3 regions of the Actinomadura sediminis genome follow, and region 1 is predicted to be linked to each of the others. Evidence: riboswitches for the same ligand, from Rfam matches in the RefSeq annotation. Region 1 holds a riboswitch; each other region holds the start of a gene.

Evidence for each region. A riboswitch is a leader RNA that binds a small molecule or an ion and turns the genes downstream of it on or off. The one in region 1 is predicted to bind thiamine pyrophosphate.
Region 2: another riboswitch for thiamine pyrophosphate. It lies ahead of thiO (glycine oxidase ThiO); the one in region 1 lies ahead of ACFQ11_RS12490 (purine-cytosine permease family protein).
Region 3: another riboswitch for thiamine pyrophosphate. It lies ahead of thiC (phosphomethylpyrimidine synthase ThiC); the one in region 1 lies ahead of ACFQ11_RS12490 (purine-cytosine permease family protein).

Annotation. Positions count from the first base shown of each region.
Region 1 covers NZ_JBHTJA010000018.1:39,181-48,990, reverse strand. Annotated here, with positions in the region: gene ACFQ11_RS12520 (methyltransferase domain-containing protein) at 1-608, shown strand, start outside; gene ACFQ11_RS12515 (M20/M25/M40 family metallo-hydrolase) at 663-2,024, opposite strand; gene ACFQ11_RS12510 (TetR/AcrR family transcriptional regulator) at 2,226-2,801, opposite strand; gene ACFQ11_RS12505 (enoyl-CoA hydratase-related protein) at 2,855-3,541, shown strand; gene ACFQ11_RS12500 (SSI family serine proteinase inhibitor) at 3,546-3,887, opposite strand; gene ACFQ11_RS12495 (rhodanese-like domain-containing protein) at 4,069-4,395, shown strand; TPP riboswitch at 4,425-4,542, shown strand; gene ACFQ11_RS12490 (purine-cytosine permease family protein) at 4,534-5,859, shown strand; gene ACFQ11_RS12485 (PAS domain-containing protein) at 5,945-7,813, shown strand; gene ACFQ11_RS12480 (ATP-binding protein) at 8,229-8,777, shown strand; gene ACFQ11_RS12475 (Rossmann-fold NAD(P)-binding domain-containing protein) at 9,143-9,810, shown strand, end outside.
Region 2 covers NZ_JBHTJA010000040.1:6,501-16,310, reverse strand. Annotated here, with positions in the region: gene ACFQ11_RS20005 (deoxyribonuclease IV) at 1-506, opposite strand, end outside; gene pknB (Stk1 family PASTA domain-containing Ser/Thr kinase) at 531-2,603, opposite strand; gene ACFQ11_RS19995 (DMT family transporter) at 2,640-3,650, opposite strand; gene ACFQ11_RS19990 (thiazole synthase) at 3,796-4,611, opposite strand; gene thiS (sulfur carrier protein ThiS) at 4,614-4,814, opposite strand; gene thiO (glycine oxidase ThiO) at 4,811-5,938, opposite strand; TPP riboswitch at 5,928-6,041, opposite strand; gene ACFQ11_RS19975 (NAD(P)/FAD-dependent oxidoreductase) at 6,133-7,368, shown strand; gene ACFQ11_RS19970 (Rv2175c family DNA-binding protein) at 7,449-7,823, shown strand; gene thiE (thiamine phosphate synthase) at 7,910-8,581, shown strand; gene ACFQ11_RS19960 (hypothetical protein) at 8,685-8,840, shown strand; gene ACFQ11_RS19955 (serine/threonine-protein kinase) at 8,842-9,798, opposite strand.
Region 3 covers NZ_JBHTJA010000105.1:1,861-11,670, reverse strand. Annotated here, with positions in the region: gene ACFQ11_RS31340 (NAD(P)H-binding protein) at 1-829, shown strand, start outside; gene ACFQ11_RS31335 (anthrone oxygenase family protein) at 932-1,435, shown strand; gene ACFQ11_RS31330 (metallophosphoesterase family protein) at 1,455-2,297, shown strand; gene ACFQ11_RS31325 (TetR/AcrR family transcriptional regulator) at 2,294-2,929, opposite strand; gene thiC (phosphomethylpyrimidine synthase ThiC) at 3,153-4,886, opposite strand; TPP riboswitch at 4,882-4,993, opposite strand; gene gdhA (NADP-specific glutamate dehydrogenase) at 5,182-6,558, opposite strand; gene ACFQ11_RS31310 (sensor histidine kinase) at 6,831-8,081, shown strand; gene ACFQ11_RS31305 (CDP-alcohol phosphatidyltransferase family protein) at 8,172-8,855, shown strand; gene ACFQ11_RS31300 (sugar phosphate nucleotidyltransferase) at 8,852-9,810, shown strand, end outside.

The DNA of each region.
Region 1 (9,810 bases):
CCAGTTCGAGCAGTGCCCCGTCCATCATGGCCCGCCTCCTCGACGCGATGGACCTGGCGCCCGGGATGCGCGTGCTGGAGATCGGTACCGGGACCGGTTACAACGCCGCCGTCCTCGCGCGGCTGGTGGGTGAGGGCGACGTCGTCAGCGTCGAGATCGATCCGGCGGTCGCGGCGTCGGCGCGCGCGGCGCTCGGGTCCGTCGGCCTTCGGGTGCAGGTGATCGCCGGGGACGGCGAGGCTGGGTACCCGGCGGGGGCGCCTTTCGACCGGATCGTCGCCACGGCGTCCGTCCGCACGGTGCCTTACGCGTGGGTTCGGCAGACTCGGCCTGGTGGGCTGATCGTCGTGCCCTTGGCGCCGACGATCCACCCCGACTGGCCCCTGGTGGCGCTGCGGGTGCGGGAGGACGGGACGGCACGGGGACGATGCGTGGGTCCATCGCCGTTCATGCCGCTCCGCGACCAGCGGGTGAGTGCTCGGAGCGTCCGGGACGCGGAGGAGCGGTGGGACGCGGCCGGGAGGCCGGAGGTCACGCGTATCGGGCTCACGGTGGCGCCGGAAGGGCAGGACGTCTGGCTCGACTCGCCTGGACGGCCGGTGAGCTGACCTGGGGCGGTGCCGCCGCTCGGGGAGGAACTCGCCGGCGGCGGCACCGCCGGGCTACTTGTGGCGGGCGACGTCGTAGGCGGCGCAGCCGATCAGTTCGAGGGAGACCTGGAGGCGTTTCAGGCTGATGTTGTCCGCGATGGTGTCCTCGGGAGTGTGGTAGAGCGGTTCGAGCTGGCTGGGGGCTTCGCCGCCGCGCCAACTGAAGTTGCCCGCCGGGATGGCGCGTTCGTAGAACGCCTCGTGGTCGCTGGAGCCGCGTGCGGTGGGGCCCTTGGTCTGGTCGGCGTAGCCGAGCCGGCGCGCGGCGGCGTTCACCGCGGCGGTGGTGGTGTTGTCCGCTCCGTCCACCGACAGCAGCCAGTAGGTGCCCGCGGGCGGGTGGCTGGTGGCGACCATGTCGTTCTGGAAGCAGCCGGTGATGCGTGCGGCGCCCGCCTCGTCGAGCTCCTTCACGTAGTGCCGGGCGCCGATCAGGCCGGATTCCTCCGAGCCCCACAGGCAGACGCGGATCGCCTGCTGGGTGGGCAGGCGGCGCAGGACGCGCGCCAGTTCCAGGCACAGCGCGGTGCCGCTGCCGTCGTCGTTGGCGCCGGGGGAGCCGGGGACGCTGTCGTAGTGGGCACTGACGATGACGGCCCTGCCCGCGGGGTTCGGCAGGGTCGCCCTGCGCTCGGCGAGGACGTTGTACGAGGTCAGCCCGGAGTGGTGGGTGACCTCGAAGGACAGCCGCCGGGCGCCCGCGCGGATGCGCTCGCCGTGGTACGCGGCCAGTCCCAGGACCGGGATCGCGACCGGTTCCCGCAGGCGCGGGGTGAACGAGCCGGGTTTGCGTTCGGGGTAGGTCCGCGAGCGCGCGTTGACGATGAGGGCCGCACGGGCTCCGGCGTCCGCGGCCGCCTTGGCCTGCTCGGTCTCCTTGTCGACGACGCGGTCGAACAGGACCAGCTCGCCCCGGACGTCGCCGGTGACCTCGGTGACCCGGCCCACGTCCACCACCTCGCCGTCCACCGAGGCGACGGCGCCCTGCGGGGACGCGCTGCTCTGCCAGAGGCGCTCGCCCCGGGCGCGGATCTCCGCGAGGTACCTGTCGGCGACCGGGAAGGGCTGGAGTTCGACGTCGTAGCCGAGGGCGCGCAGCTCCCCGGCGATGTAGCGGGCGGCGCGGTGCTCGGACGGGGTGCCGGCGATGCGCCAGCCGATCTCGTCGCTGAGCACCTTCAGGTGCCGCAGTGCCCGCCGCGCGTCGACGCGCGCGACCACGGCCCGGTCGCCGACGGTGAGGGACGGGGGCAGTGCGGCGCCGGGACGCCGCCGGGTGGCGGCGGAGGCGGTGCCGGGGAGCAGGCCGACGGTCGCGAACCCGGTGACGGCCGCGAGTCCGGCCAGCAGGTCGCGGCGTTTGACCTCGGGCATGGCGTCTCCTCGTGCGAGAAGGCCGCGCCCGCGGGGTCGCCCGCGGACGACGGCAGGGCAGGAACTACGCCCCGATTTGTGCGAACATACGAAATCTTCGATGGGCCGACAAGAACGCTTCGATGTTCCGCAACTGGATCGAGACCAAGGTCATGCCCGGTCGGGTCCCTTTCAAGGACCGACCCACCGGACGATCGTCGATCAGCCGGCCGGGCGGTGGTCGCGGATGGTGCGGGCCACGATCTCGGACGTGACCCGCAGCGGGGTGGTGTCGTGGGCGGTGCGGCTCAGGATCAGGGCGCCCTCGAACGCCGACAGCACGTAGATCGCCAGGTCGTCCGCGGGCTCGATGCCCTCGGCCGCGAAGCGGCGCGCGGTGGCCGCCCGCCAGCCGGCGAAGACGTCCGCGCACGCGTGCCGCAGGGGCTCGCTGGTGGTGGCGGCCTCGAGCGCGACGGTCGCGATCGGGCACCCGTCGCCCCAGTTCGACTTCTCCAGGGCTTCGGCGCTCAGCCGGAAGACGTCCCGGACGGACTCGTCCGCGCGGCTCTCGGTGCGTGCGTAGACGAGGTCGAAAAGCCGGAGGTAGCGGGTGCCGGAGTGCTCCACGGTCTCGACGCCGAGCTGTTCCTTGCCGCGGGGGAAGAAGTGGTAGAGCGAGCCCCACGGCGCCTCGGCGGCCGTGGTGATCTGCTTCAGCCCGGTCGCCGCGTACCCCTGCTCCCGGAACAGCTGTGCCGCGGCCTCCAGTAGCCGCGCCCGCGTGTCGGATCCCATGCGGGAAGCCTATCCCTTGCACTAACTAGATCGATCTATCTAGGGTGACCCGCATGATTCGAAACGAGGACCGCGGGCCCGTCCGGCTGATCACTCTCGACCGTCCCGAGCGCCGGAACGCCGTGGACGGCCCCATGGCCGAGGCCCTCGGGGAGGCGGTCGCCGCCGCCGAACGCGACGACGAGGTCGCGGCCGTCGTCCTGACGGGGGCGGGCGGCGCCTTCTGCGCGGGGAACGACCTCAAGGCCATGGCCGCGGGCGACTTCCCGGTGCCGACCGCGGACGGGCCGCCGCCCATGCGGGTCACGCGCGCGGCGCCGGCCAAGCCGGTCGTCGCCGCGATCGAGGGCTACTGCTTCGGCGGCGGCTTCGAGCTGGCGCTGTGGGCCGATCTCCGGGTCGCGTCCACGACCGCCGAGTTCGGCGCGCTCAACCTGGGGCAGGGCCTGCCGTGCCTGGACGCCGCCACCGTGCGCCTTCCCCGCATCGTCGGGCAGGGGAGGGCTCTCGACGTCCTGCTGACGGCGCGGCGCGTCCCGGCGGAGGAGGCCCTCGCCTGGGGTCTGATCACCCGGCTGGTCGAACCCGGGCGGGCGTTGGAGGAGGGGCTGGCGATGGCCGGTGCCGTGGCGGGGCTGCCGCCCGGGGCGCTGCGCGCCGCCCGCCGGTCGGTGCTGGAGCAGTGGGCGCTTCCGGAGGGCGAGGCGGCCCGCGAAGAGGCGCGCCTGGCCCTCCGGTGAGCGGTCAGGGCCCGCCGGGAGGCGATGCCGGCGTGCGTTCGGCCACGTCGCCGAAGAGCGGGGCCACCTCGTTCCAGCGGTGGAGCTCGCAGCCGTCCTCGCGGGAGAACTTCGCGTCGATCTCGCGTCCCCGCCACGTGCCCTGGACGGTCGCGGTGGCGGGACCGCCGTAGATCTTCGTGCAGATCTTGCTCGTGACGGGCTCGAACGGGTCTTCGGCCTCGGCGAGCGCCGCGCAGGCCGCGGCGGGTTCCGGATGGGAGCCGCCGGGCGGGTCGCAGGTGAGGGTCCAGACCTTGGCGGGGGCCTCCGCGGAGGCCTTGACCTTGATCGTGAGGGTCTCCACGGGGTAGCTGGACGGCCGCACCGTGGCGGGGCCGTCGGCGGAATTGCCCGAGGTGCTTTCGTCGCCGCAACCGGCCAGTGAAAGGATCAGAGCCAGCCCGGACGCGGCGAGGAGTGGCGTCCGATACCGCATGCGTGATTCGACGCGGCGGGGTTCCGCGCGGTTCCATGGAGGAGTGATGATTTTCGGGGACGACGTGCCGGCGGTGCCTGCCGCCGAGGTTCCACAGGACGCCTACCTGCTCGACGTGCGGGAACAGGACGAGTGGGACGCGGGTCACGCGCCCGAGGCCGTCCACATCCCGATGGGGCGGCTCAGCGACCGGGCGGCGGAGATCCCCCGCGACCGCGAGGTGTTCGTGATCTGCCGGTCCGGCGGGCGGTCGGCGCAGGTGACGGTGGCGCTGAACCAGGCCGGGTGGCTGGCGAGGAACGTCGACGGCGGGATGCAGGCGTGGGCGGCGGCGGGCCGTCCGATGGAGGCCGACGGGGACCCGTACGTGGCGTGACATTTCGGGCGGTTGTAGCATCCTTCCGTCTATTTCTCCGCGGGAGCTCGGGCCGAGGCCGGGCTGAGAGGGCGAACCCAGAGGCGTCGCCGACCGCATGAACCTGTCCGGGTAATGCCGGCGTAGGGAGAGTGCCGCATGGCGTCCGCCGTCGACGAGGTCCCGTACACCCTGGACGAGCCGGCGCCGAAGGTCCTCGGCTTCTGGGATCAGAGCGCGTTCTGGGCGAACCTCGGGGTCAGCCTGCTGGCGTTCTCGGGCGCCTACACCGTGCTGGCGCCCGACGAGAACGGCGTGCCGACGCTGTCGATCGCCGCCGGGATCGTCGCGATGATCGTCGGGACGGTCGTCGGCGGGCTGATGCTCGGGCTCGCCGCGGTGCCGGGCGCGCGGACCGGACGTCCCGCGATGGTGCTGCTGCGGGGCCTGTTCGGGGCGCGGCTGTCGTACGCGCCGACGGTGCTGAACATCGCGCAGCTCATCGGGTGGGGGACGTTCGAGCTGATCGTGATCGCGGACGCGGCGCGGCACCTGTGGGACGGGATCCCGCGGTGGGGCTACGTGCTCGCGGCCGGGGCGCTGACGACCGCCCTGACCATCTGGCCGCTCGGCTCGGTGCGGCTGCTGCGCCGGTACGTGACGGCCGCGGTGATCGTCGCGCTCGTCTACTTCTACGTGCTGCTGGTGCGGGAGCCGCTGCCGGATCTGACGGACGGCGGCTGGGACGGCTTCCTGATCGGCGCCGACGCGGCCCTGGCGGTGTCGATCTCGTGGGTGCCGGTCGCCGCCGACTACACCCGGCACGCGCGCACCGAGCGGGGCGCGTTCGGCGCGGCGGCCGTCGGCTACTCGGCCACGCAGATCGTCGCGTACGTGCTGGGGCTGCTCGCCCTGGCGCTGGCGGGGTCGACCGGGAACGTGTTCGACCCGTTCCTCGCGGTGCCGCTGGGCGTGCTGTTCTTCGGCGTGTTCGTGCTCCGCGAGGCCGACCAGTCGTTCGCGAACGTGTACTCGACGGCGGTGTCGATCCAGAACCTCGCGCCCCGCGCGGACCGCCGCGTCCTGACGGTCGCGCTCGGCGCGCTGATCACGCTGCTGGCGCTCGTCCTGGACATCGGCGACTACGCGGGCTTCCTGTCGCTGATCGGCTCGGTGTTCGTCCCGATGCTGGGCGTCCTGGCCGCCGACTTCTTCCTCGGTCGCGGACGGGACGGCTGGGACGGCTCGGTCGCCGCGCCGTCGCGGTGGGGCATGGTCGCCGCGTGGGTGATCGGCTTCGTCGCCTACCAGCTGATCAACCCGGGCACGGTGAGCGGCTGGGCCGGGTTCTGGACGGACGTCCGGGAGCTGCTGAACTTCGCGCCGCAGAGCTGGATGAGCGCGTCGCTGCTGTCGTTCCTGCTCGCCGGAGCCGCCGCGCTGGCCGCCGGCCGCCTGGCGAATTCGCGCGGCGAACGCCGCTGACGTGGCGTTCTTCCGTTGCCGCACCGTGAAGAGTGAGAACTTTTCCGTTGCGGTTCCCCGGCGCGGCAACGGGTCCGGTGGCACGATGACAGTCGTGCACCACCACGTCCACGACCCCATCGCGCGGGCGGTCATCGAGAGCGCCGCGGACGCGATCGTGGCCGTGGACGGCAGGCACCGCGTCACCGTGTGGAACCCGGCGGCCGAGCGGATGTTCGGCTGGACGGCCGAGGAGATGATCGGGCGCGTGCCGCCGATCGTCCCGGACGAGCTGAAGGCCGAGCACAACGCCGTCCAGGAGCGGCTGCTCACCCGGCGGGCCGGAGACGGCGGGCAGATCTCGATCGCGACCCGCCGGTTCCACCGGGACGGCCGGCTCATCGACGTCCGCATCGACACGAGCCTGCTGAAGGACCCGTCCGGGACGCAGCTCGGGTGGGTCGGCGTGTACCGGCCGGTGGAGGACGACGAGATCGTCCAGCACCACATGACCGAGCGGGCGCGGCTGGTGCGGCGGCTGAACGACATCGTCGCCGACCTGAACGCCGAGCTCGATCTCGCGGTCGTCCTCGACCGGATCACCGGCGCGATGATCGAGCTGACCGGGGCGGACGCGGGCGGGTTCGTCCGGATCGAGGGCGAGCGGCTGCGGCTGGTCAGCATGTCGGGGCTGCCGGAGCGGATGCGCGGGGCGTCCGCGGAGCTGCGGCCGAGCCTGGTCGGGGAGCTGCTGCGCAGCGGCAAGACGATCAAGCTCGCGACGGGGGACCGGCGGCTCGGCGACCTGATCTGGGCGGAGCTGGAAGGGCTCCACACGATCGCGCTCGGGCTGTCGTTCGTGAAGGACAGGCCGTTCGGCGCCCTCTACGCCCTGTTCTCCGGCCGCAAGGTCGGGCACACCGAGCTGGAGCTGCTCGAACTCCTCGCCGGGCACGCGGGCGTCGCCGTCGGGAACGCGGTCGCGTACGCGAACGTCGTCCGGCAGCGGGCGCACGAGCGCGCGGTGATCGATTCGAGCGCCGACGGCATCGCCGTCCTGGACCACGACCTGGTCGTCCGGCAGTGGAACCCGGCCGCGCACGCGATCACCGGGATCCCGCCGGACGACGCGATCGGGCGCCCGCTGCCGTTCGAGATGCCCGCGGTCGGCGAGGACCTGACGTACCAGCTCGAGTCGGGCACGTGGCTGAACGTGCTGGCCGCGGAGATCGAGGAGACCGGCGAGCTGGTCCTCGACTTCCGCGACGTGTCCGAGGCGAAGGCCCTGGAGGAGGCGAAGGACCTGTTCCTCGCCACCACCAGCCACGAGCTCCGCACCCCGATCACGGTCGTCCAGGGGTTCGCGTCCACGCTGGTCAACCGGTGGGACGAGCTGGCCGACACCGACCGCCGCGCGGCCGTCGCGACGATCGCCGAGCGCGCCCAGTCGCTCGGCCGCCTCGTCGAGCACCTCCTGCTCGGTTCCCGCGCCGGACGGGACGAGCTGGCCGTCACCGTCGAGACGTTCGACCTGCGCCGCGTCGTCGAGGGCGTCGTCGCCGGGTTCCGGTCCCTGTCGGCGGCCCATCGCGTCGAGCTGGAGATCGACCCGGACCTGCCGTACGCCCAGGGCGATCCGATGGCGACCGACATCGTCCTCGGCCAGCTCATGGAGAACGCGTTCAAGTACTCCCCGGACGGCGGGACCGTCCGCGTCTGCGCGCGCGCCGACGGCGCCTGCATCGAGGTGACGGTCGAGGACGAGGGCGTCGGTATCCCGCCCGAGGACCACGAGCGGGTCTTCGAACGGTTCGTCCAGGGCGACGCCGGCGACCGCCGCCGTTTCGGCGGCATCGGGCTCGGCCTCTACATCGTGAAACGCCTCACCGAGGCGCAGCACGGCACCGTGTCCGCCCACCCGGCCCGGAACGGGACCGGAACCCGCATGCGATTGGTCCTGCGGAAATCTCGTTGACCAGCCGGGACGTGCGGACCGGTTACTAACCGTGAGGCCAGTGGGGTGGGACCGGACGGGTGAGGTCGGCGTGTTCCGCGCCGCCGACGATCCCGTCGCCTGGCAGTGTGCTGATCCGTGGGACGGCCGGTTCCGGTCGTCCGCCAGACCCGAGGGCGACGTAGATAACACGGTTCCGATGAGTAAGGCGGCGGTGGGTGGATAGATCCATTGTTGGGCGAAGTTGGTGACGAGATGGCATCGGAGACGCGTCGGACGCCACGACCGGGGGTGATCACCGTGACCGAAAGGCCGGTGACTCGTTGTGCAGGTGGCAAACTGGAGCGTCCGTGTTTCCGGACGATGTCAACAGGGCATTCCGGTCGTACCGGAAGAGCGGCGACGGGACAGTCCGAGCAACCGAATCGACGGGGAGGTGAGGGCGTCGAGCGTCGTACTGCTGCCACACGCGCCGTCCAGCGTCGCGGTCGCCCGTAAGCGCCTCAGCTCAGAGCTGGCGGAATCGGGCGTCTACGAAGCCGTCGTGGACGATGCCAGCGTCATCGTGAGCGAACTCATCAGCAACGCCCTGCGGCACGCGCGTCCCCTGCCGTCCGGCCAGGTCCGGGTCTGCTGGATCTGCCACGGCGACGTCCTCGAGCTGGAGGTCAGCGACGGCGGCGCCATGACCGAGCCGCGCCGCGGCCCCGGGACGCTCTCCTCCCTCGGCGGCCGGGGACTCGGCATCGTCGAGGCCCTCTCCGAAGGCTGGGGGGTGCGCCACGAGGACGGCGCGACCACGGTGTGGGCCGTCCTGCGGGCACCCCGGTCGAACGAGATGAACGGGATCGCCTCGGCCACCGGTGAGCACGCCGTCATGCCCGACCTGTCCGCCTTCCCCGATCTCTTCGACGAGCCGTCGACGAGCGACTTCTGCGACGACACCCGCAACGGAGTGCCCACGACCAGGGCGTACCCGGCGTAACGGGGGCTCTCCCCGGCCGAGGTAGTTGAAAAGTACACCCCCGCCCGAAGTGCCCGGCTCCGCACCTTGTAGTGTCCTCGTCGAGCTCGGGCGCTGTCGTGCCCCCGTCGACACCGCCCGAGCGTCCAAAATTGTTCATTTGCGGCGCCCTCGGCGTCAGGCCCCAGGGACCTTTCCTTCAACGGGCGCCGCGTGCGATCGCCGCATCGGTCCGGCTCGCCCAGGGGCTCGCTGCGCGATCAGGTTCTCGCTCCGCTCGAACCCGCCTTCGGACGCGATCGCAGTCTTTCCGGCCCGCTCCGGCCGGGGCGATGGTCGGGGCCCGCGGTCGGCTTTCCTCACGACTTCAAGATCGAGGCGGCACGGTGGGCAGCCGGGCGGGCGCGGTGTTGCTCACCTGCTGGAAGATCACCGAACTGCGGAATCCGGTGACCTCGGCGCGCTTGCTCTGCAGGCCCGCGCGGCTGGGCGGCAGCGGCGACTCGTCCCCCCACACGGCCGACGGGGCGCTCGCGGCGCTGCGCGCCACCGCCCGCCGCCTGTACGGATCGCCGAGCCTGGACGGCCGGCGCTGCGCGCTGATCGGGCTCGGCCGCGTGGGTGAACGGCTCGGCCGCCTGCTCGCGGCCGAGGGCGCCGACCTGACGGCCACCGACATCGATCCGGGCAGGCAGGGCGTCTGCGACGCGCTCGGCGCCGCCTGGTGCGACCCGGAGAAGATCGTCGCGGCGGACGTCGACATCCTGATCCCCGCGGCCCTGGGCGGCCTGCTGACCCCGGAGGTCGTGCCCGAGCTCCGCTGCGAGGCGATCGCCGGACCGGCCAACGACCAGCTCGCCTCGCCCGAGGTCGCCGACCTGCTGCACGCCCGGTCGATCCTCTGGGTGCCCGACCAGGTCGTGAGCGCGGGCGGCGTCATCAACGCGGTCACCACCGAACTGCACCGCCTCGACGCCGCCGAGGCCCGCGCCCGGGTGGCGGCCATCGAGACCACCGTGGACGACCTGCTCGCCACCGCGGGCGAGCACGGCCG
Region 2 (9,810 bases), on a different contig from region 1:
TCCAGCTTCTCGAAGAACGGGCCGAGGTCCTGGACCTTCGCGCACAGCATCTTGCCCTGCCCCGCCATGGGCTCCAGCAGCAGCCGCGGCCCGTCGTCCGGGATCTCCTCCAGCAGGGGGAGGACGTGCTCGCGGACCTGCTCCATCGCGGCGTCGTAGGACTGGCTGACGGCGGAGCCGGTGTGGACGACGACGCCCCGCGCGCCGATCGCGCGCCCGCGCTCGAGCGAGTGCCGGACCGTCGCGATCGACTTGCCGAGGGTCTCCTCGCTCGGGGAGCCGAAGTTCACCAGATACGGGGCGTGCACGTAGACGGGCACGTCGTCGCGTGCGCGGAGCCGGGCGTCCTCGGCGGGCCTGCCGGCGGGGAGCGCCCACCCGCGCGGGTTGGAGACGAACACCTGGATCGCCTCGGCGCCGATCTCGGCGGCGTACTTCAGGCCGCCGGTGGCGAGCCCGCCGGCGACCGGGACGTGGGCCCCGACGGGGCTGTGCGGAGAGGTCATGATGGGCTCCAGCCTATCCGCCGGTCAGGGCCCCCGGACGATCGTGACCGTGGAACCGCGGGCGGCGGTGCCGCCCCCGCCCGGCGACTGGAACCGGACGGTGTTCCCGCCCCAGCCCGTCACGTTCACCTCGAACCCGGAGTCCTCCAGGATCTCGGTGGCGTCGTCGACGTTGCGGTTCGTGACGTCCGGCACCGGGATCTTCTCGGCGCCCTCGCCGCTCTCGCAGCCGATCCGGATCGGCCCGGCGTCGATGATGCAGCGGCGCTCGTTGACGACGAGCGTGACGTCGTCGCCGCGGGACACGCCGGTGCCCTCGGCGGGGGTCTGGCCGACGACCGTCCCGGGCTCCTCGCCCTCGACGCGCTTCTCCTGGACGGTCACGTTCAGGCCCATCGAGCGGAGCCGGTTCGCGGCGGTCTCGCCGTCCGCGCCGACGAGGCCGGGCATCGACATGCCGCTGCTGAGCACGACCGAGACCGGCTCGTCCGGGGACAGTTCCCTCCCGGCGGCGGGGTCGGTGCCGATGACGCGGTCCTTGGGGACGGTCTGCGACTCGCGGGTGCTCGTCCCGCCGACCCGGAACCCGTCGTCGGCGAGGATCTTCTTCGCCTCGTCGAGCGTCTTGCCCTCGACGTCCGGGATCTTGCGGGGGGTGAGCCCCTTGGACGGCGTCAGCGTGACGGTCTCGCCCTGCCCGACGCGGGCTCCCGCTCCCGGGTCGGACTTCGCGACCAGTCCCTTGCGGATCCGGTCGTGGTAGACGGGTTCGGCGACGCGGACGTCGATCCCCGCGTCGGCGAGCGCGCCGCGGGCGTCCGCCACCTTCATCCCGACGATGTCCGCCGGGACGTGCTCGTACTGCCCGGACGTCTGGTACCAGACGGCCCACCCGAGGATGACGGCGGCGATCGCGCCGATCGCGACGAGCACGTACCGGCCGGTGAGCGCCCCGATGACGCGGTCGCCGCGGGAGCGCGGCGGCGGGCCCGCCGGGTCGGCGGCCGGATCGAGGACGGCGGTGTGCCCCCGCACGTCCTCCGGGAAGCGGACGGGCGAGGTCTGCGGCACGGGCGGGAGCACGGCCGTGCGCCCATCGCCGGGCGGGGCGCCGGGCGGGGCGCCGGGCGGGGCGCCGGGCGGGGCGCCGCCGGGGTCGCCTTCCACGCGGGTGGCGTCGGCGGGCGCGGGCGCCTCCAGGACGGCCGTCGCGGTGCGGGACGCCTCCTCGAGCCGGGCGTCGATGTCCGGCGGCAGCCCGCCGTGCGCCTCGGCGACCTCGGCGAGGTACGCGTTCGCGTCCTGCGGGCGGTGCTCGGGCGCGCGGCTCGTCGCGTCCGTGACGAGCGCGTCGACGCGGTGCGGCAGCCCGGGGACGAGCTCCGACGGGGGCGGCACGGTCTCGTTGACGTGCTTGTACGCGACGGCGAGCGGGGTGTCGCCCTCGTGCGGGAGCCGCCCGGTGAGCAGCTCGAACAGCATGATCCCGGCGGCGTAGACGTCCGAGCGCACGTCGGCGCTGCCGGACGTGACCTGCTCGGGCGCGAGGTACCCGACGGTGCCGATGATCACGCCGGTCCGGGTCATCCGGCTCGCTGACTCGGCCCGCGCGAGGCCGAAGTCGGCCACCTTGACCTGGCCGTCCTCGGTGATGAGGACGTTCTCCGGCTTGACGTCGCGGTGCACGAGCCCGGCGCGGTGCGCGGCGCCGAGGGCGGCCAGCACCGGCTGCATGATCTCCAGCGCGGCGCGCGGCCCGAACCGGCCCCGGGCGGCGAGCTCGTCGCGCAGCGTCCGGCCGGCGACGTACTCCATCACGAGGTAGCCGCGCTCGCCGTCGGTGCCCTGGTCGTACACGGCGACGACATTGGGGTGCGACAGCGCGGCGGCGGCCTTGGCCTCGCCGATGAAGCGGCCGACGAAGTCCTCGTCGGCGGCGAGGCCGGCGTGCATCACCTTGACCGCGACGACGCGGTCGAGCCTGCTGTCGCGCGCGAGGTAGACCGTGGCCATGCCGCCGCGCGCGATGCGGGACTCAATGCGGTAGCGCCCGTCGAGCAGCTGCCCGACGAGTGGATCTGCGACCGTCGTGTCCATCGTTGCGAGTGTACGGCGGGTTCTCCATGGAACTCATCAGTCGCGAGTATGAGCATGGTCGAGCGCGGAGGGTGACGCGGCCGGCGCGGCGGCCGGGACGTCCGTCGCGGCGGGGGCCGCGGTGGTCTTCGGGCCGCGCCGCCGGTCCCCGCGCGGTGTGCTGCGGGACACGGCGACGCCGGCCAGGCACAGCACGCCGCCGAGCAGCGTGACCGCCCCGGGGACCTCGTCGAGGAACGCCCACGACATCAGGACGACGATCGCGGGGACGGCGTAGGTCGTCGCGCCCATCTTCCCGGCGGACGTCCGCGCCAGCGCGTACCCCCACGTGGTGAAGGCGAGCGCGGTCGGGAAGACGCCGAGGTAGATCATGTTGAGGGTCGCGCCCGCCGGGGCGTCCGCGGCCTGCGACGCGAGCTGTCCCGCGAACGGCAGCGTCGCGACGGCGCCGATCGCGCACGCGAACGTGGTGAACTGGAGCGCGGACGCGTGCCGCAGCGCGGGCTTCTGGCTGACCACCCCGCCCGCGTAGGTGACGGCCGCGACGACGCACAGCAGGACGCCGAGCAGCGGCGACCCCTTCTCGCCGGACATCGACAGCCCGACGACGGCGGCGCCGGCGAACGCCACGGCCAGGCCCGCGAGCAGGCGGGAGGAGAAGCCCTCCTTGAGCAGCCAGCCGCCGAGGAGCGCGATCAGGATGGGCCCGATGTTGACGACGAGGGCCGCGGTGCCGGCGTCCACGAGCTGCTCGCCCCAGTTCAGCGCGACCATGTAGACGCCGAACCACAGGACGCCCGCGGCGGCGATCCCGGGCCACGCGCCGCGCGGCGGGAGGCCCTCGCGGCGGACGAGCCAGAGGGCGCCGAGCACGACCGTCCCGGACAGCAGCCGGCCGAGCGCGAGCGCGCCCGGGTCGTACGCCTCGCCCGCGCTGCGGATGGAGACGAACGCCGAGGCCCACAGGACGACCGTCACGGTGGCCGCGGCGATCGCGCGCTTGTCGACGCCCTTGACCGCGGCCGTAGGGGAGTTGTCCTGTTCCATGAAGCGCACCTTAGGTTCGGATCGTTTCGATGAACCCCGAAGTTCGGCGCGCGGTCGCGCCGGACCTCAACGGACCGCCCCCAGTCTGGGAGCGGTCCACTGTTCAGGTCCAGCGAATAATTCTTGATGGCTCGGTTAAGGGCCGCTACGTCGAGGCGAGGCCCTCGAAGGGCGACGACGCCTGCGCGTAGCGGCGCTTCGGGATCCGCCCGGCCAGGCGCGCCAGCCGCCCGCCCTCCACGGCGTGCCGCATCGCGGCGGCCATCGTCGCCGGGGACTGCGCCCGGGTCACGGCCGTCGCCAGCAGCACCGCGTCGCAGCCCAGTTCCATGGCCAGGGCGGCGTCGCTGGCCGTGCCGAGCCCGGCGTCCAGGATGACCGGGACGCCCGCCCGCTCGACGATCAGCTCGATGTTGTGCGGGTTGCGGATGCCGAGGCCCGAGCCGATCGGCGAGCCGAGCGGCATCACCGCCGCGCACCCGGCCTGCTCCAGCCGCCGCGCCAGGACGGGGTCGTCGTTGGTGTACGGCAGCACGACGAACCCGTCGTCGACGAGCTGCTCCGCGGCCTCGACCAGTTCGAGCGGATCGGGCAGCAGCGTGCGCTCGTCCGCGATCACTTCGAGCTTCACCCAGTTCGTCCCGAGCGCCTCCCGGGCGAGCTTGGCGGTCAGCACCGCCTCGCCCGCGGTGAAGCAGCCCGCGGTGTTGGGCAGCACGCGGATGCCGCATCCGGCGAGCACGTCCAGCACCGAGCCCCGCGCCGCCGGGTCGACCCGCCGCATCGCGACCGTGGTCAGCTCGGTCCCCGACGCGGTGAGCGCCTCCCGCAGCACCTGCATGCTCGGCGCGCCGCCCGTCCCCATGATCAGCCGCGAGCCGAACTCCTCGCCCGCGATCACCAGCGCGTCGTTCGTCCCGTTCGTCGTCTCGTTCGTCGTCTCGCTCGCGGTCTCGTCCATCGTCAGCCTCCCTGCACGGCGGTCAGCACTTCCAGGCGGTCGCCGTCGCGCAGCGGCGTCGCCTCCCAGGACGCCCGGCGGACGACCTCGTCGTTCAGCGCGGCCGCCACACCGGACGGCGCCGCGCTCACGGCCGCGACGGCGGCGGCCACGGTCGTGCCCGCGGGCAGCTCGCGCGGCTCGCCGTTGACGATGACCTTCATCGCTTCACCTCGGAGAATCGATCGGGGGAGAACGGGCGGGCGACCTCGGGCACCGGGTCGCCGAGCAGGGCCGCGGACAGCACGTCCGCCGAGATCGGCGCGAGCAGGACGCCGTGGCGGAAGTGCCCGGTGCCGAGCACGAGCCCGGGGACGCCCGATTCGCCCATGACCGGGGCGTTGTCGGGGGAACCGGGCCGCAGCCCGGCCGTGACCTCGGCGAACTCCAGCTCGGTGACGCCGGGGATCAGCTCGCGGGCGTCCCGCAGCAGCTCCCACAGCCCGCCGGCCGTCACGCGCGTGTCGAACCCGAGCTCCTCCTGCGTGGCGCCGAGGACGATCTCGGCGTCGTCCGCGCGCGGCACCAGGTACACCGGCGAGCCCTTCACCAGCCCCCGCACGCAGCGCCGCAGGAACGGCACGCGGGTGCGCAGCCGGATCACCTGCCCCTTGACGGGACGGACGGGCGGGACGGTCCCGGCGGGCAGGCCGTCGAGGTCGCCCGACCAGGGGCCCGCGGACAGCAGGACGCGGTCGGCCCGCAGGACCGTCCCGTCCTCCAGCCGGACGCCCGCCGCCGCGTCCCGCTCGACGACCACGCCCGCCGCGCGCCGCCGCACCACCCGCACGCCGGACTTCTCGCACGCCGCCAGCAGCGCCGCGGCGAGCCGGCGCGGGTCCACCGACCCGTCGCGCGGGGCGAGCAGGCCGCCCCGCACGCCCGGCGCCAGCATCGGCTCCCGCTTGCGGCACTCCCGCCCGGTGAGCGCCTCGACGGGGAGGCCGAGGCTCTCCTGGAAGCGGCGCAGGTCGTCCAGGACGGCCAGGTCGTCGGAGTCGAACGCGACCTGGAGCAGGCCGTCGTCGCGGTACCCGGTGGGCGCCCCGGTCAGCTCCTCCAGTTCCGCGACGAACGCGTCGTAGCGGTCGCGGGACGCGAGGTTGAGCCGCAGCAGCGGCTCCTCGCCGTAGGCGAGCTCGCTGACCGGGGTGATCATTCCCGCCGCGACGGACGTGGCGCCGCCCGCGGGCTCGGGATCGACGAGCGTCACCGCGACGCCGCGTGCGGCCGTCCGCCATGCGGCGGCGAGGCCGACGATCCCGGCCCCGATGACGACGATCTTCATTCGCGCTCCCTTCGCCGGCATGATCCGGATCAGGTCGTGGCGGTCGGCGGCCCGTTCAGCCGCCCTCTCAGCCCGGTCGCACCGGACTCCCGCGGGTGTTTCGTGTGCTCTTCCCCCACTTTACGACTGCTGTGAGGTACACGACCGCCTGGACAGGTGTCCAGGGGAACGCCCGCCCCGTTAGGGTGAGCGCCATGGAGAGGGTTGTTGTCGTGGGTGGCGGGCTGGCCGGCGTGCGCGCCGTCGAGGCCCTGCGCAGGAAGGGGTACGAGGGCGGGCTCACCCTCGTCTCGGCCGAACGGCACCGGCCGTACGACCGGCCGCCGCTGTCGAAGGCCGTCCTCGCGGGCGAGTCCGACGACACCACCGTCGACGCCGACTGGGACGCCCTGCGCTGCGAGCTCCTCCTCGGCGAACGCGCCACCGCGCTGCGCCCCGCCGAGCCCGGACGCGGCGGCGTCGTCGCCACCACGGCCGGCGACCTGCCGTTCGACGGCCTGGTCATCGCCACCGGCGCGACCCCGATCACGCTCCCCGGCGGCGGCCGCCAGCACGTCGTCCGCACCATCGAGGACGCCCGCGAACTCCGCGGCCTGCTCGTCCCGGGCGCCCGCGTCGCGATCGTCGGCGCGGGCTGGATCGGCGCCGAGGTCGCCACCACCGCCGCGAAGCGGGGGTGCGCGGTCACCGTCGTCGAGGCCGCCGACACGCCCCTCGCCAACGCGCTCGGCCCCGAGGCGGGCGCCCTCACCGCCCCCTGGTACGCCGAGGCCGGCGTCGAGCTGCGCACCGGCGTGAAGGTCGCCGAGGTCGACGACCGCGGACTCGTCCTCGCCGCCGACGGGACGCCCGGCCGCATCGACGCCGACGCGGTCGTCGTCGGCGTCGGCGTCCGCCCCGACCTCGGCTGGCTCGCCGGTTCCGGCCTCCTGCTGGAACGCGGCGTCGTCACCGACGCCTCCTTCCGCACCTGCCACGAGGGCGCCGAGCACGGCGCCCCCGGCACCCCCCGCCCCGACATCGTCGCCGTCGGCGACTGCGCCGCCTGGTGGTCGTCCCGCTACGGGCGCCGGCTCCTGGTCGAGCACTGGGACACCGCCCTCAACGCGCCCGAGGTCGCCGCCGCGACCCTCCTCGGCGAGGACGCCGTCTACGACGCGGCCCCGTACTTCTGGTCCGAGCAGTTCGGCCGCATGGTCCAGTACGCCGGGAACCACGCGGCGTCCGAGCGGATGATCCGGCGCGGCGACCCGGACGGCCCCAAGTGGGCCCTCGCCTGGCTCACCGGCGACCGCCTCGACGCGATCCTCACCGTCGACCGGCCCCGCGACCTCGTCCAGGCGCGCCGGGCCATCGCGTCCGGCGCGTCCGTGGACCCCGGCGCGCTCGCCGATCCGGACGTGCCCGTCCGCCAGGCCGTTCGCGCGTAGCGGAGACTTCTCGCGAAACAGGTGGTCGTCCAGGGGGTTTGGCGGTTCCGAAGGCGTGGTAGCAAGGGGGCGTGACGCAGATGCACGCAACCGTTGAAAGCGCACTCGACCCCCGGACCGACGCCCTCGCCGGCGAGTGGCTCACCCTCCCGGAGACCGCCGAGCGGCTCGGCATCAAGACGAACCGGATCAAGCAGCTCATCAGCGAGCGCAAGCTGCTGGCGGTCCGCCGCGAAGGCGAGCCGATGGTCCCGGCGGCCTTCGTCCACGAGGGTCAGGTGATCAAGGGGCTGTCCGGCACCCTCACCCTGCTCTCGGACGCCGGCTACAGCGACGTCGAGACCGTCCGCTGGCTGTTCACCGCGGACGACACGCTGCCCGGGACGCCGGTCGAGGCGCTCACCGAGAACCGCGGGACCGAGGTGCGGCGCCGCGCCCAGGCTCTGGCATTCTGACCGTCCCACTCTGACCGTCCGCCCATCGGGGGCCGCGCGGGTGCGCGGCCCCCGCAGCACGCCCCCGGAAGGAAGTCCGCCCCACCGTGTCCAGGCACCTGCCCTCCGACCGCGCCGTGGCCCTGCGCGCCCGGCTCGACCGCGCCCGTCTCTACCTCTGCACGGACGCGCGGGAGGAACGCGGCGACCTGCCCGGCTTCCTGGACGCCGTCCTCGCGAACGGCGTCGACATCGTGCAGCTCCGGCAGAAGGGGCTGGAGGCGCGGCAGGAGATGGCGTACCTGGAGGTGTTCCGGGCCGCGTGCGAGCGGCACGGCGCGCTGCTGGCCGTCAACGACCGCGCGGACGTCGCCCACGCGGTGCGCGCGGACGTGCTGCACCTCGGGCAGGACGACCTGCCGGTGGCGGCCGCGCGGGAGATCGTCGGGGGCGACGTGCTGATCGGCCGGTCCACGCACGCGGAGGAGCAGGCGGCGGCCGCGGCGGCCGAGCCCGGAGTGGACTACTTCTGCACCGGGCCGACGTGGCCGACGCCGACCAAGCCCGGACGCCCCGCGCCCGGCCCGAAGCTCCTGGAGTACACCGCGGGGGAGCGGTTCGCCCGGCCGTGGTTCGCGATCGGCGGCATCGACCTCGGGAACCTGGACCAGGTCGTGGCCGCCGGGGCGCGCCGCGTGGTGGTGGTGCGGGCCATCACCGAGGCGGACGATCCGGGCGCCGCGGCGGCCGAGTTCGCGCGGCGGCTCGCCGCGGTGTGACCGGTCTCGTGCGACCGGTCTCGTGCGACCGGTCTCGCGCGACCCTTTCGGTGTGACCGCCCGCACGGTTCGCGCGGGCGCGGCATGCCGCACAATGGGGATCATGGGACCCGACGACGAGCGGCCGGTCGACCTCGACGACGAGTTCGACGTCCTGCCCGACCAGACGTCCGACGACACCGACACCGGCTGGGGCGAGTGGCGCGGCGACGCCGGCGACGACTCCCGCCTGCTGGAGGAGCGCCCGCCGCACTGGTGAGCTAGAGGATCCCGATGACGAAGCCCGCCGTCATGACGACGGCGAGCGCGATCATCATGCGCCAGCGGTAGCGCGGGATGCGGGTCGGGCGCGGCCGGGGAGCCGGGGCGCCGCCCTCGCGCAGCGCCCGGACGATCTGCCGTGCGGACGGCCGCGCCTGCGGGTTCTTGTCGAGGCAGCGGGCCACGAGAGCGCGCAGCGGGCCGTCGAGGTCGCCGAGGTCCGGCGGCCGGGACGTCACCCGGCGCATCACCGCGGCGTTCGGGCCGGTGCCGAACGGGGGACGGCCCGTGGCGGCGAACACGATCGCCGCGCCCCACGCGAAGACGTCCGCGGGCGGCCCGACGGGTTCGTCCTCGATCTGCTCGGGGGCCATGTAGGCGGGGGTGCCGAGCGGTCCGGTGGTGAGCGGCGTCGCGTCCGCCATGCGCGCGATGCCGAAGTCGATGACCTTGGCGCCGTCCGGGCCGAGGAGGACGTTGCCGGGCTTGAAGTCGCGGTGGACGATCCCCTCGCGGTGGATCGCGGCGAGCGCGGCGGCGGTGCCGAGGGCGACCCGGTGCAGCCGCCGCTCCGGGAGCGGGCCCTCCTGGGTCACGACCTCCTGCAGCGACGGGCCGTCCACGTACTCGCTGACGATGTAGGGCCGGTCGCCGGTCACGTCGGCGTCCAGCACGTGCGCCGTGTGCCGCCCGGCGACCCGCCGCGCCGCGTCGGCCTCCTTGACGAACCGGTCGCGGGCGCGCCGCCCGGCCGCCATGCCGCCCTTCAGCAGCTTCACGGCGCAGAGCCCGCCGTCGGGGTCCTCGGCGAGGTAGACGACGCCCTGGCCGCCCTCGCCGAGCCTGCCCAGCAGGGGGCGGCCGCCGATGTCGTCGGGATCGCCGGGGCCGAGCGCGGTCGCGGGACGGCGCCGCAGGTCGCGGGGGACCGGGGCGCGCCGGGTGGCAGGGGACACGGGGACTCCGGG
Region 3 (9,810 bases), on a different contig from region 1:
GACGATCGACACGGGCCTCACGCTCGTCACGGGCGGCACCGGCAAGACCGGCCGCCGCGTCGTGGAGCGGCTCGAGGCCATGGACGTGCCCGTCCGGATGGGCTCCCGCTCGGCGGACCCGGCCTTCGACTGGACGGACGAGGCCGGCTGGCCGCGGGTCCTGCGGGGCGTCGACGCCGTCTACCTCGCGTTCGCCCCCGATCTGGCCGTCCCGGGCGCGCCCGACGTCATCCGCGCGTTCACGGCGGCGGCGCGGGCCGCGGGCGTGCGGCGGGTGGTCCTGCTGTCGGGACGCGGCGAGGAGGAGGCCGTCGAATGCGAGCGGGTCGTCCGCGACTCGGGGCTGGAGTGGACGGTCGTCCGCGCGAGCTGGTTCGCGCAGAACTTCAGCGAGGACTACCTCCTCGACCCCGTCCGCGCGGGCGAGGTCGTCCTCCCGGCGGGCGACGTGCCGGAGCCGTTCGCGGACGCCGACGACATCGCCGACGTCGCGGTAGCGGCGCTCACGGCGGACGGGCACGCGGGAGAGGTGTACGAGGTGACGGGGCCGCGCGCGCTGTCCTTCCCGGAGGCGGTCGCGGAGATCGGCCGCGCGGCCCGGCGCGACATCGCCTACGTGCGGGTCGGCGTGGACGACTACGCCGCCGCGGTGCAGGAGCACGGCGTGCCCGGCGACGTCGCCGCACTGCTGACGTACCTGTTCGGCACGGTCCTGGACGGCCGCAACAGCGCGCCCGCCGACGGCGTGCGGCGCGCGCTCGGCCGCGAGCCCCGCGACTTCGCCGAGTACGCCCGCGAGACCGCCGCCAGCGGCATCTGGAACGGTTGAGCCCCGCGGGCCCGGCCCCGGCAGACCGGCCCCGGCCGGCCGGGGGCCGGGCCCGGCCGGCCGCCCCCGCCGAACGCCTTCATCACCGATCGGAGACCGACCATGAAATCCCTGTTCACCATGATCTTCGCCGCGCTGTCCCTCGTGGCGGCGGCCGGCATGGCCGGAACGTTCTTCGGGTTCTCCACCGGTGTCATGCCGGGGCTGAACGCGGCGCGGCCGTCCTCCGCGATCGACGCCATGCAGGGCGTCAACCAGAAGATCCAGAACCCGCTGTTCGTCGCCATGTTCGTGATGACGCCGGTCATCGCGGTCGTGGCCGCGATCCTGCTGCTGACGCTCGACCAGAAGGCGGCGGCCGTCCTGTTCTTCGTCGCCGCCGGGGTGTACGTCCTCGGCGCGCTGTTCCCGAGCTTCGCCGTGAACATCCCGCTGAACGAGGCGCTGGACAAGGCCGGGATCCCCGCGGACCCGGCCGAGGCCGCGCGCGTCTGGGCCGACTACTCCGGCCGCTGGACGACCTGGAACACCGTCCGGGCGATCGCCGGCTGGGCGAGCGTGCTGGCGATGGCCGCCGGGGCGTACCTCTGGGGCCGGGACGCCTGACGCCGCCTACGATCACGTCATGAGCGGTCTCTACGCCATCAGCGACCTGCACGTGGCATTCCCCGACAACCGCGCGTTCGTGGAGGGGCTGCGCCCCGAGTCCGGCGGCGACTGGCTGATCGTGGCCGGGGACGTCGCCGAGCGCTTCGACGACGTCGAGTGGACGCTGCGCACCCTGGCCGGGCGGTTCGGGAAGGTGATCTGGACGCCCGGCAACCACGAACTCTGGACGGTCAAGGACGATCCCGTGGCGCTGCGCGGGGAGGCCCGCTACCGCCGCCTGGTGGACATGTGCCGCGGCCTCGGCGTCGCCACCCCCGAGGACCCCTTCCCCGTGTGGACGGGCGACGGCGGCCCGGTGACGGTCGCGCCGCTGTTCGTCCTGTACGACTACACGTTCCGGCCGGACGGCGCCTCCACCAAGAAGGAGGCCCTGGAGATCGCGCACGAGGCGGGCGTCGTGTGCACCGACGAGATCTACCTCCACCCCGACCCGCACCCCACCCGGGACGCCTGGTGCGACGCCCGCATCGCCTACACCGAGCGCCGGATGGCGGAGCTGGAACCCGGCACCCGGACCGTGCTCGTCAACCACTGGCCGCTGATCCGCGAACCGACCCGCGTGCTCTGGTACCCGGAGTTCGCGCAGTGGTGCGGCAGCGAGCGCACCGCCGACTGGCACGTCCGGTTCGGGGCGGTGTCGGTGGTGTACGGGCACCTGCACATCCCCCGGACGATCTGGGCGGACGGCGTCCCGCACGTCGAGGTGTCGGTCGGCTACCCGCGCGAGTGGCGGCGGCACCGGGAGACGCCGCCCGGCCCGCGCCGCGTCCTCCCCCCGCCCGCGGAGGACGCCGGCTAGGCCCGGTCCGGGCCGGTCGCGCCCGGCGCGGCCCCCGCGCCGTCGAGGCCGTCCGCGCGGGGCGCGACGCCCCAGGCGGCGAGCGCCAGCAGCCGGTCGGCCGCCGCGGGCTCCTGCTCGGTCACCGTCGCGATGGCTCCCGCGAGCCGCAGCACGTCGGCGAAGTCGGCGCCCGGGGCGACGTCGCCCGCCTGCTGCGCGCGGGCGAACAGCCGCTGGCCCGCGGCGCGCATCGCCCGCGAGGAGTCGAGCAGCGCCGACCGCTCGTCCCGCAGCGACACCACCGCCGACGCGGCCAGCCCGCGGAACACCGTGACCTGCGCGATGAACGCGCGGAGCCACGCGAGCAGGGCGTCGCCCGGGGCTCGCGAGTCCGCCAGCTCCCGGGCGCGCGCCGCGAGGTCGTCGTAGGCGCCCGCGAGGAGCGCCTCGAGGAGGTCCTGGCGGGTGGGGAAGTGCCGGTACAGGGTCCCGATGCCGACCTCGGCGCGCCGCGCGACGGCCTCCAGCGACGCGCCCGCGCCCTCCCGCTGGAACACCTCGCGGGCCGCGGCGAGCAGCCGCGCGCGGTTGCGGCGCACGTCGGAGCGCTCCGCGCGGGGGCGGGGCCGGGACGTGCCGTCGCTGGTCACCTTGGGTCCGCTGTCCTTTCGGCATGGGTGCGGTCGCGGCCGTTCCCACGGTTTGGAACGGTCCTTCGATACTATCCGCGCCCCGCCCGGATCATGCGTCCGCCCAGTTCAACGTGTACGTCAAGGGTGCGGCCCGGCGCCGGAGGGCGGCCCCGGGGACGGCCGCGGGCCGGGCCGGCGGGGACGCTGGACGTCCCGCGCCGGGCCCGGCCCGCGGCCGCGCTCAGGAGCCGTCCGGCGCGACCGGGAGGTACACGCGCCCCCCGGCGGCCTTGAACTCGCCCGCCTTCTCCCGCATCCCGGCGGCGATCGCCTCGTCGCCGTCCAGCCCGCGTTCGTCGGCGTACCGCCGGACGTCCCGGGTGATCTTCATCGAGCAGAAGTGCGGGCCGCACATCGAGCAGAAGTGCGCGGTCTTCGCCGGGGCCGCCGGCAGCGTCGCGTCGTGGAAGGCGCGCGCGGTGTCGGGGTCCAGCGACAGGTTGAACTGGTCCTCCCAGCGGAAGTCGAACCGGGCGTCCGACAGCGCGTCGTCCCACGCCTGCGCGCCGGGATGGCCCTTGGCGACGTCCGCGGCGTGCGCGGCGATCTTGTAGGCGATGACGCCCGCCTTGACGTCGTCGCGGTCGGGCAGCCCGAGATGCTCCTTCGGGGTGACGTAGCAGAGCATCGCGGTGCCGTGCCAGCCGATCATCGCGGCGCCGATCGCCGAGGTGATGTGGTCGTAGCCGGGCGCGATGTCGGTGGTCAGCGGCCCGAGCGTGTAGAACGGGGCGCCGTCGCACCACTCCTGCTGCAGGTCGACGTTCTCCTTGATCTTGTGCATCGGGACGTGCCCGGGGCCCTCGTTCATGACCTGGTTGTCGTACTCGGCCGCGATCCGCGTCAGCTCGCCCTGGGTGCGCAGCTCCGCGAACTGCGCCTCGTCGTTGGCGTCGGCGATCGAGCCGGGCCGCAGCCCGTCCCCGAGCGACCACGTCACGTCGTAGGCCGCGAAGATCTCGCACAGCTCCCGGAAGTGCGTGTACAGGAAGTTCTCCTCGTGGTGCGCCAGGCACCACGCCGCCATGATCGACCCGCCGCGCGACACGATGCCGGTCTTGCGGCGCGCCGTCAGCGGGACGTACCGCAGCAGCACGCCCGCGTGGACGGTCATGTAGTCGACGCCCTGCTCCGCCTGCTCGATCACGGTGTCGCGGAAGACCTCCCAGGTCAGCTCGGCGGGGTCGCCGCCGACCTTCTCCACCGCCTGGTACAGCGGGACGGTCCCCACCGGGACGGGCGAGTTCCGCAGGATCCACTCGCGGGTGGTGTGGATGTCGCGGCCCGTCGACAGGTCCATGATCGTGTCGGCGCCCCAGCGGGTCGCCCACGTCATCTTCTCGACCTCGTCCTCGATCGAGGACGCCACCGCCGAGTTCCCGATGTTGGCGTTCACCTTCACCAGGAAGTTCCGGCCGATGATCATCGGTTCGATCTCGGGATGGTTGACGTTCGCCGGCAGCACCGCGCGGCCCGCCGCGAGCTCGTCCCGGACGAACTCCGGCGCGACGCCCTCGCGCAGCGCGACGAACTCCATCTCGGGGGTGATCTCCCCCCGGCGCGCGTAGGCGCGTTGCGTGACGGCCCCGCCGGACGCCCGGCGCGGCCGCCGCGCGGGGAACGCCGCGCCCTCGCGCAGCGGGTCGCCGGACCGGCGCCCGTCGTCCTCCGGGCGCGCGGAGCGCCCGTCGTAGGACTCGGTGTCGCCGCGCCCGGCGATCCACGCGTCCCGCAGGGGCGGCAGGCCCCGGCGGACGTCGGTCTCGAAGGCGGGATCGGTGTACGGCCCCGACGTGTCGTACAGGACGACGGCGTCGCCATTGGTCAGCGGAACCTCCCGCATCGGCACGCGCAGGTCGGGCCGGGAGCCCTGCAGGTACGTCTTGCGGGCGGCTGGAACCACGGATTCGTTCACGACTCGATGCTCTCCCTACGCCGGCATTACCCGGTCAGGTTCATGCGGTCAGCGGCCGTGCCAGCCGCTATCTCAGCCCGGTTCGCCGGGCCCCCGCGTCGGTCGTGATCGACGGTAACCCGCACCGCCCCGGTTGCCGCAACCGGGGCAGGTGGGGTAGACGCGCGCGTGCCGTCCCCGGTGACCGGGAACGGCACGCGCGTTCGGGCCGGTGACGGCCCGGGGGCCGCCGGCGTCCTACACCGCCGCCGGCGCGCGCCCCCTCAGTCGACGCCGGACCGTCAAGCCGGGCCCGTCAGATCAGCCCCTGGGCGAGCATCGCGTCGGCCACCCGCTCGAAGCCGGCGATGTTGGCGCCGACGACGTAGTCGCCGGGTACGCCGTACCGGTCGGCGGTCTCGAAGCAGGTGTCGTGGATGTCGCGCATGATCCGCGTCAGCTCGTTCTCCACCTGCGCGAACGTCCAGGACTCGCGGCCCGCGTTCTGCCGCATCTCCAGCGCGCTGACCGCGACGCCGCCCGCGTTCGCGGCCTTCCCCGGCCCGAACGCCACGCCGGCGTCCTGCAGGATGTGGACGGCCTCGGGCGTCGTCGGCATGTTCGCGCCCTCGGCGACGGCCTTGACCCCGTTGCGGACGAGGATGCGCGCGGACTCGGCGTCCAGCTCGTTCTGGGTCGCGGACGGCAGCGCGATGTCGGCCGGGACGTCCCAGACCCGCCCCGCCGGAACGAACCGCGCCGAGGCGCCGCGCATCTCGGCGTAGTCGGAGACGCGGCCCCGGTCGACCTCCTTGACGTGCTTGAGCAGGTCGAGGTCGATGCCCTTCTCGTCGACGACGTAGCCGCCCGAGTCGGACACGGTGATGACGTTCGCGCCGAGCGCCTGCGCCTTCTCGATCGAGTAGATGGCGACGTTGCCGGAGCCGGACACCACGACCTGCTGCCCGTCGAGGTCCTCGCCGCGCCGCTTCAGCATCTCGGCGGTGAACAGCACGCTGCCGTACCCGGTGGCCTCGGTGCGGCCCGCGGAGCCGCCCCAGCCCTGGCCCTTGCCGGTGAGGACGCCGGCCTCCCAGCGGTTGGTGACGCGCCGGTACTGGCCGAACAGGTAGCCGATCTCCCGCCCGCCGACGCCGATGTCGCCCGCCGGGACGTCGGTGTGCTCGCCCACGTGCCGGTACAGCTCGGTCATGAACGACTGGCAGAACCGCATGATCTCGTCGTCGGAGCGTCCGTGCGGGTCGAAGTCGCTGCCGCCCTTGCCCCCGCCGATGCCGAGCCCGGTGAGCGCGTTCTTGAAGATCTGCTCGAAGCCGAGGAACTTCACGATGCCGAGGTTCACCGTGGGGTGGAACCGCAGGCCGCCCTTGTAGGGGCCGAGCGCGCCGTTGAACTCGACGCGGAACCCGCGGTTGACGTGCACGCGGCCGGCGTCGTCCTGCCACGGCACGCGGAACATGATCTGCCGCTCGGGCTCGATCAGCCGCTCGATCAGCCGGCTCGCGCTCAGCCGCGGCCGCGCGGACAGCACGGCGGGCAGCGACTCGAGCACCTCGTGGACGGCCTGGTGGAACTCCGGCTCGCCGGGGTCGCGCCGCAGCACGCCGTCGTAGGTCTCCTCGAGCGCGGCCAGGACGTCGGGCGAGCCGGGCAGACGGGGGGACAGGGGCATGTGGTGGATCCTTTCGGCGAACGATGATCGTGCGGGTACGCCGGCGACCGGGACGTTCACCTCCCGCGGCCCCATTGCCGGGACGCCACGGCCTCAAGCGGTCTTCTCACTCTAAAACGTGATCGCCGGACGCAGGACGCTGCTAGACTGTCTCGTTTGCCAACATCTGCGCCGTCAGGGACATTCCACGGCGGTCCCGCGCTCAAACCCCGCGTTCCTCGTCCGGAGCGGCCCGGATGCGCGCCCGGCGGGCGGTCGGGGAAGATGGTCGCGTGGTGACCCTCTCCCGGCTCGGCGGACTCCCGAAGCGCCTCACGGGCGGGACGACCGCGGGCGGCGGGACCCTCGCGCGCGACGCGGTCCTCGCGCTGCCGCTGGCGGTGGTCGCGGTCGCCGCGGCCCTGCTCTGGCCGGGCGTGCGGTCCCTGGACGCCCCCGGCGCCGCGCTGCTCGTGGCCGCGCACGTCCCGCTGGCCGTCATCCGGCGCCGGCCCGCGCCCGGCCTCGCGGCGCTCGTCGTCCTGGCGGTCCCGTTCCACCTGCTGCAGTACCAGCACCACGCGCTCGTCCCCGCCGAGGTCGCCGCGCTGTTCGCCTACGCCGTGTTCGGCCGGCGCGCGCGGATCGTGCTCGGCGTGGTCGCGTCCCTGCTGCTGGTCTGCGTCGTCGGGATGGCGATGCGGGCCGGCGGGAGCAGCGTCCGGGAGCAGATCGCGGTGATCGAGGCCGTGGTCGCGGTGGTGATCGCGGTGCAGGTGTGGCGGTCGCACCGGGTCCGGCTCGCGGCGATCACCGAGCGGGCCGAGCGGGCCGAGCGCACCCGCGAGGAGGAGGCGCGGCGCCGCGTCGCCGAGGAGCGGCTGCGCATCGCCCGCGACCTGCACGACCTCCTCGCGCACAGCATCACCGTGATCGGGGTGCAGGCCGGCGCCGCCGCACACCTCGTCCGCGGGGACCGGCCGCTGGACCGCGAAGAGCTGGCCGATGCGCTCGCGTCGATCGCCGCGACGTGCCGGGACGCCCGCGTCGAGCTGCGCGGCACCCTGCAGGTCCTCCGCGGGACGGACGCGCCCGCGTCCGGGAAGCCGCCGGGGCTTGACGGGATCGGCGAGCTGGTGGCGGCCGCCCGCGCCGGCGGGATCCGGGTGACGTTCGCGGACGAGTCCGCGGGACCCGGCGGGGAACGCCCGTCGCCCGAGGTGGGCGTCGCGGCCTACCGGATCGTCCAGGAGGCGCTCACCAACGTCGTCAAGCACGCGGGCGCGGCGTCGGCGGACGTGAGCCTCACCCGTGCGGACGGCGCCCTGGTCGTCCGGGTGGCCGACGACGGACGCGGCTTCGCCGCGGGCCCGTCCGGGGGCTCCCCGGGAGGCCCGGACGGCGGCTCCTCCGGGTTCGGCGTGCTCGGGATGATCGAGCGCGCCCGCAGCGTCGGCGGGACGCTCGACGCCGGCCCCGCGCCCGGCGGCGGCTTCACCGTCACCGCGGTCCTTCCCGCGGACCGCGCGGCCGCCCCGCGCTGACCTCGGCCGACGCTCCGCGCGGCGTAACCGCGCTCACATGATCCGCGTCGGGGTCTTTCCAAGGTTGACCTGTAAGGTCAACATCGAGGCATGGGGGAGGCGAGCGCGCCGGTGAGCATGGAGACGGGGACGACGTCCGAGGCGGCCGAACGGGTCTTCACGGTGCCCAACCTGCTCAGCGCGGCGCGCCTCGTGGGCGTCCCGCTGTTCCTGTGGCTGGTCCTGATCGAGGCCGACTGGTGGGCGCTCGGCCTGCTGGTGGCGGCCGGGCTGTCGGACTGGCTGGACGGCAAGCTCGCGCGGGCGCTGAACCAGACGAGCAAGCTCGGCATGGTCCTGGACCCCGCCGCCGACCGGCTCTACATCCTCGCCACCCTCGTCGGGCTCACCATCCGCGAGATCATCCCGTTGTGGCTCGTGGTGCTGCTGATCGCGCGGGAGGCGGCGATCGTCCCGATCGCGCCGCTCATCCGGCGGCTCGGCTACAACGGGACGCTGCCGGTCCACTTCATCGGGAAGACGGCGACGTTCTGCCTGCTGTACGCGTTCCCGCTGCTGCTGCTGGGCGACCACGACGGCGGCGCCGCGACCGCCGCCAAGATCATCGGATGGTCCTTCGCGATCTGGGGGACGGCCCTCTACTGGTGGGCGGCCGTCCTGTACTGGGCGCAGACGCGGCGGCTCATCCGGGCGGGACGAGATCCGGACCCCGGCCCACCGGCCGGAGGCGCGTCCCCGGCCGGTGACCAGAAGGGAGCTGAAACCCCCCGATGAAGGCCGTCGTGATGGCGGGAGGCGAGGGGACGCGGCTGCGTCCGATGACCGCCAACCAGCCCAAACCCCTGCTCCCGCTCGTCAACCGGCCCATCATGGAGCACGTGCTGCGCCTGCTGAAGCGCCACGGGTTCACCGAGACCGTCGTCACCGTCCAGTTCCTGGCCGCCCTCATCCGCAACTACTTCGGCGACGGCGAGGAGCTCGGCATGTCGCTGAGCTACGCCACCGAGGAGATCCCGCTCGGCACCGCGGGCAGCGTCAAGAACGCGGAGGAGGCGCTGCGCGACGACCGCTTCCTGGTGATCTCCGGCGACGCGCTCACCGACATCGACCTCACCGACATGGTGCGCTTCCACGAACGCAACGGCGCGCTGGTCACCATCGGGCTCAAGCGGGTCCCGAACCCCCTGGAGTTCGGGATCATCATCGTGGACGACGAGGGCCGCGTGCAGCGGTTCCTGGAGAAGCCGACGTGGGGGCAGGTGTTCTCCGACACCGTCAACACCGGCATCTACGTCATGGAGCCGGAGGTCCTCGAGCACGTCGCGCCGGGGGAGTCGGTCGACTGGTCCGGCGACGTGTTCCCCAGGCTCCTCGCCGAGGGCGCGCCGCTGTTCGGGTACGTCGCCGACTGCTACTGGGAGGACGTCGGCACCCACGAGAGCTACCTGAAGGCGCAGGCCGACATGCTGTCGGGGCAGGTCGGGATCGACCTCGGCGGGTTCGAGATGTCGCCCGGGGTGTGGGTCGCCGAGGGCGCCGAGGTCGACGCCGAGGCCGTCCTGAAGGGCCCGCTCTACATCGGCGACTACGCGAAGGTCGAGGCGGGCGTCGAACTGCGCGAGTACACGGTCCTCGGCAGCAACGTGGTCGTGAAGGAGGGCGCGTTCCTGCACCGCGCGATCGTCCACGACAACGTGTTCGTCGCGCCCTCGACGAACCTGCGCGGGTG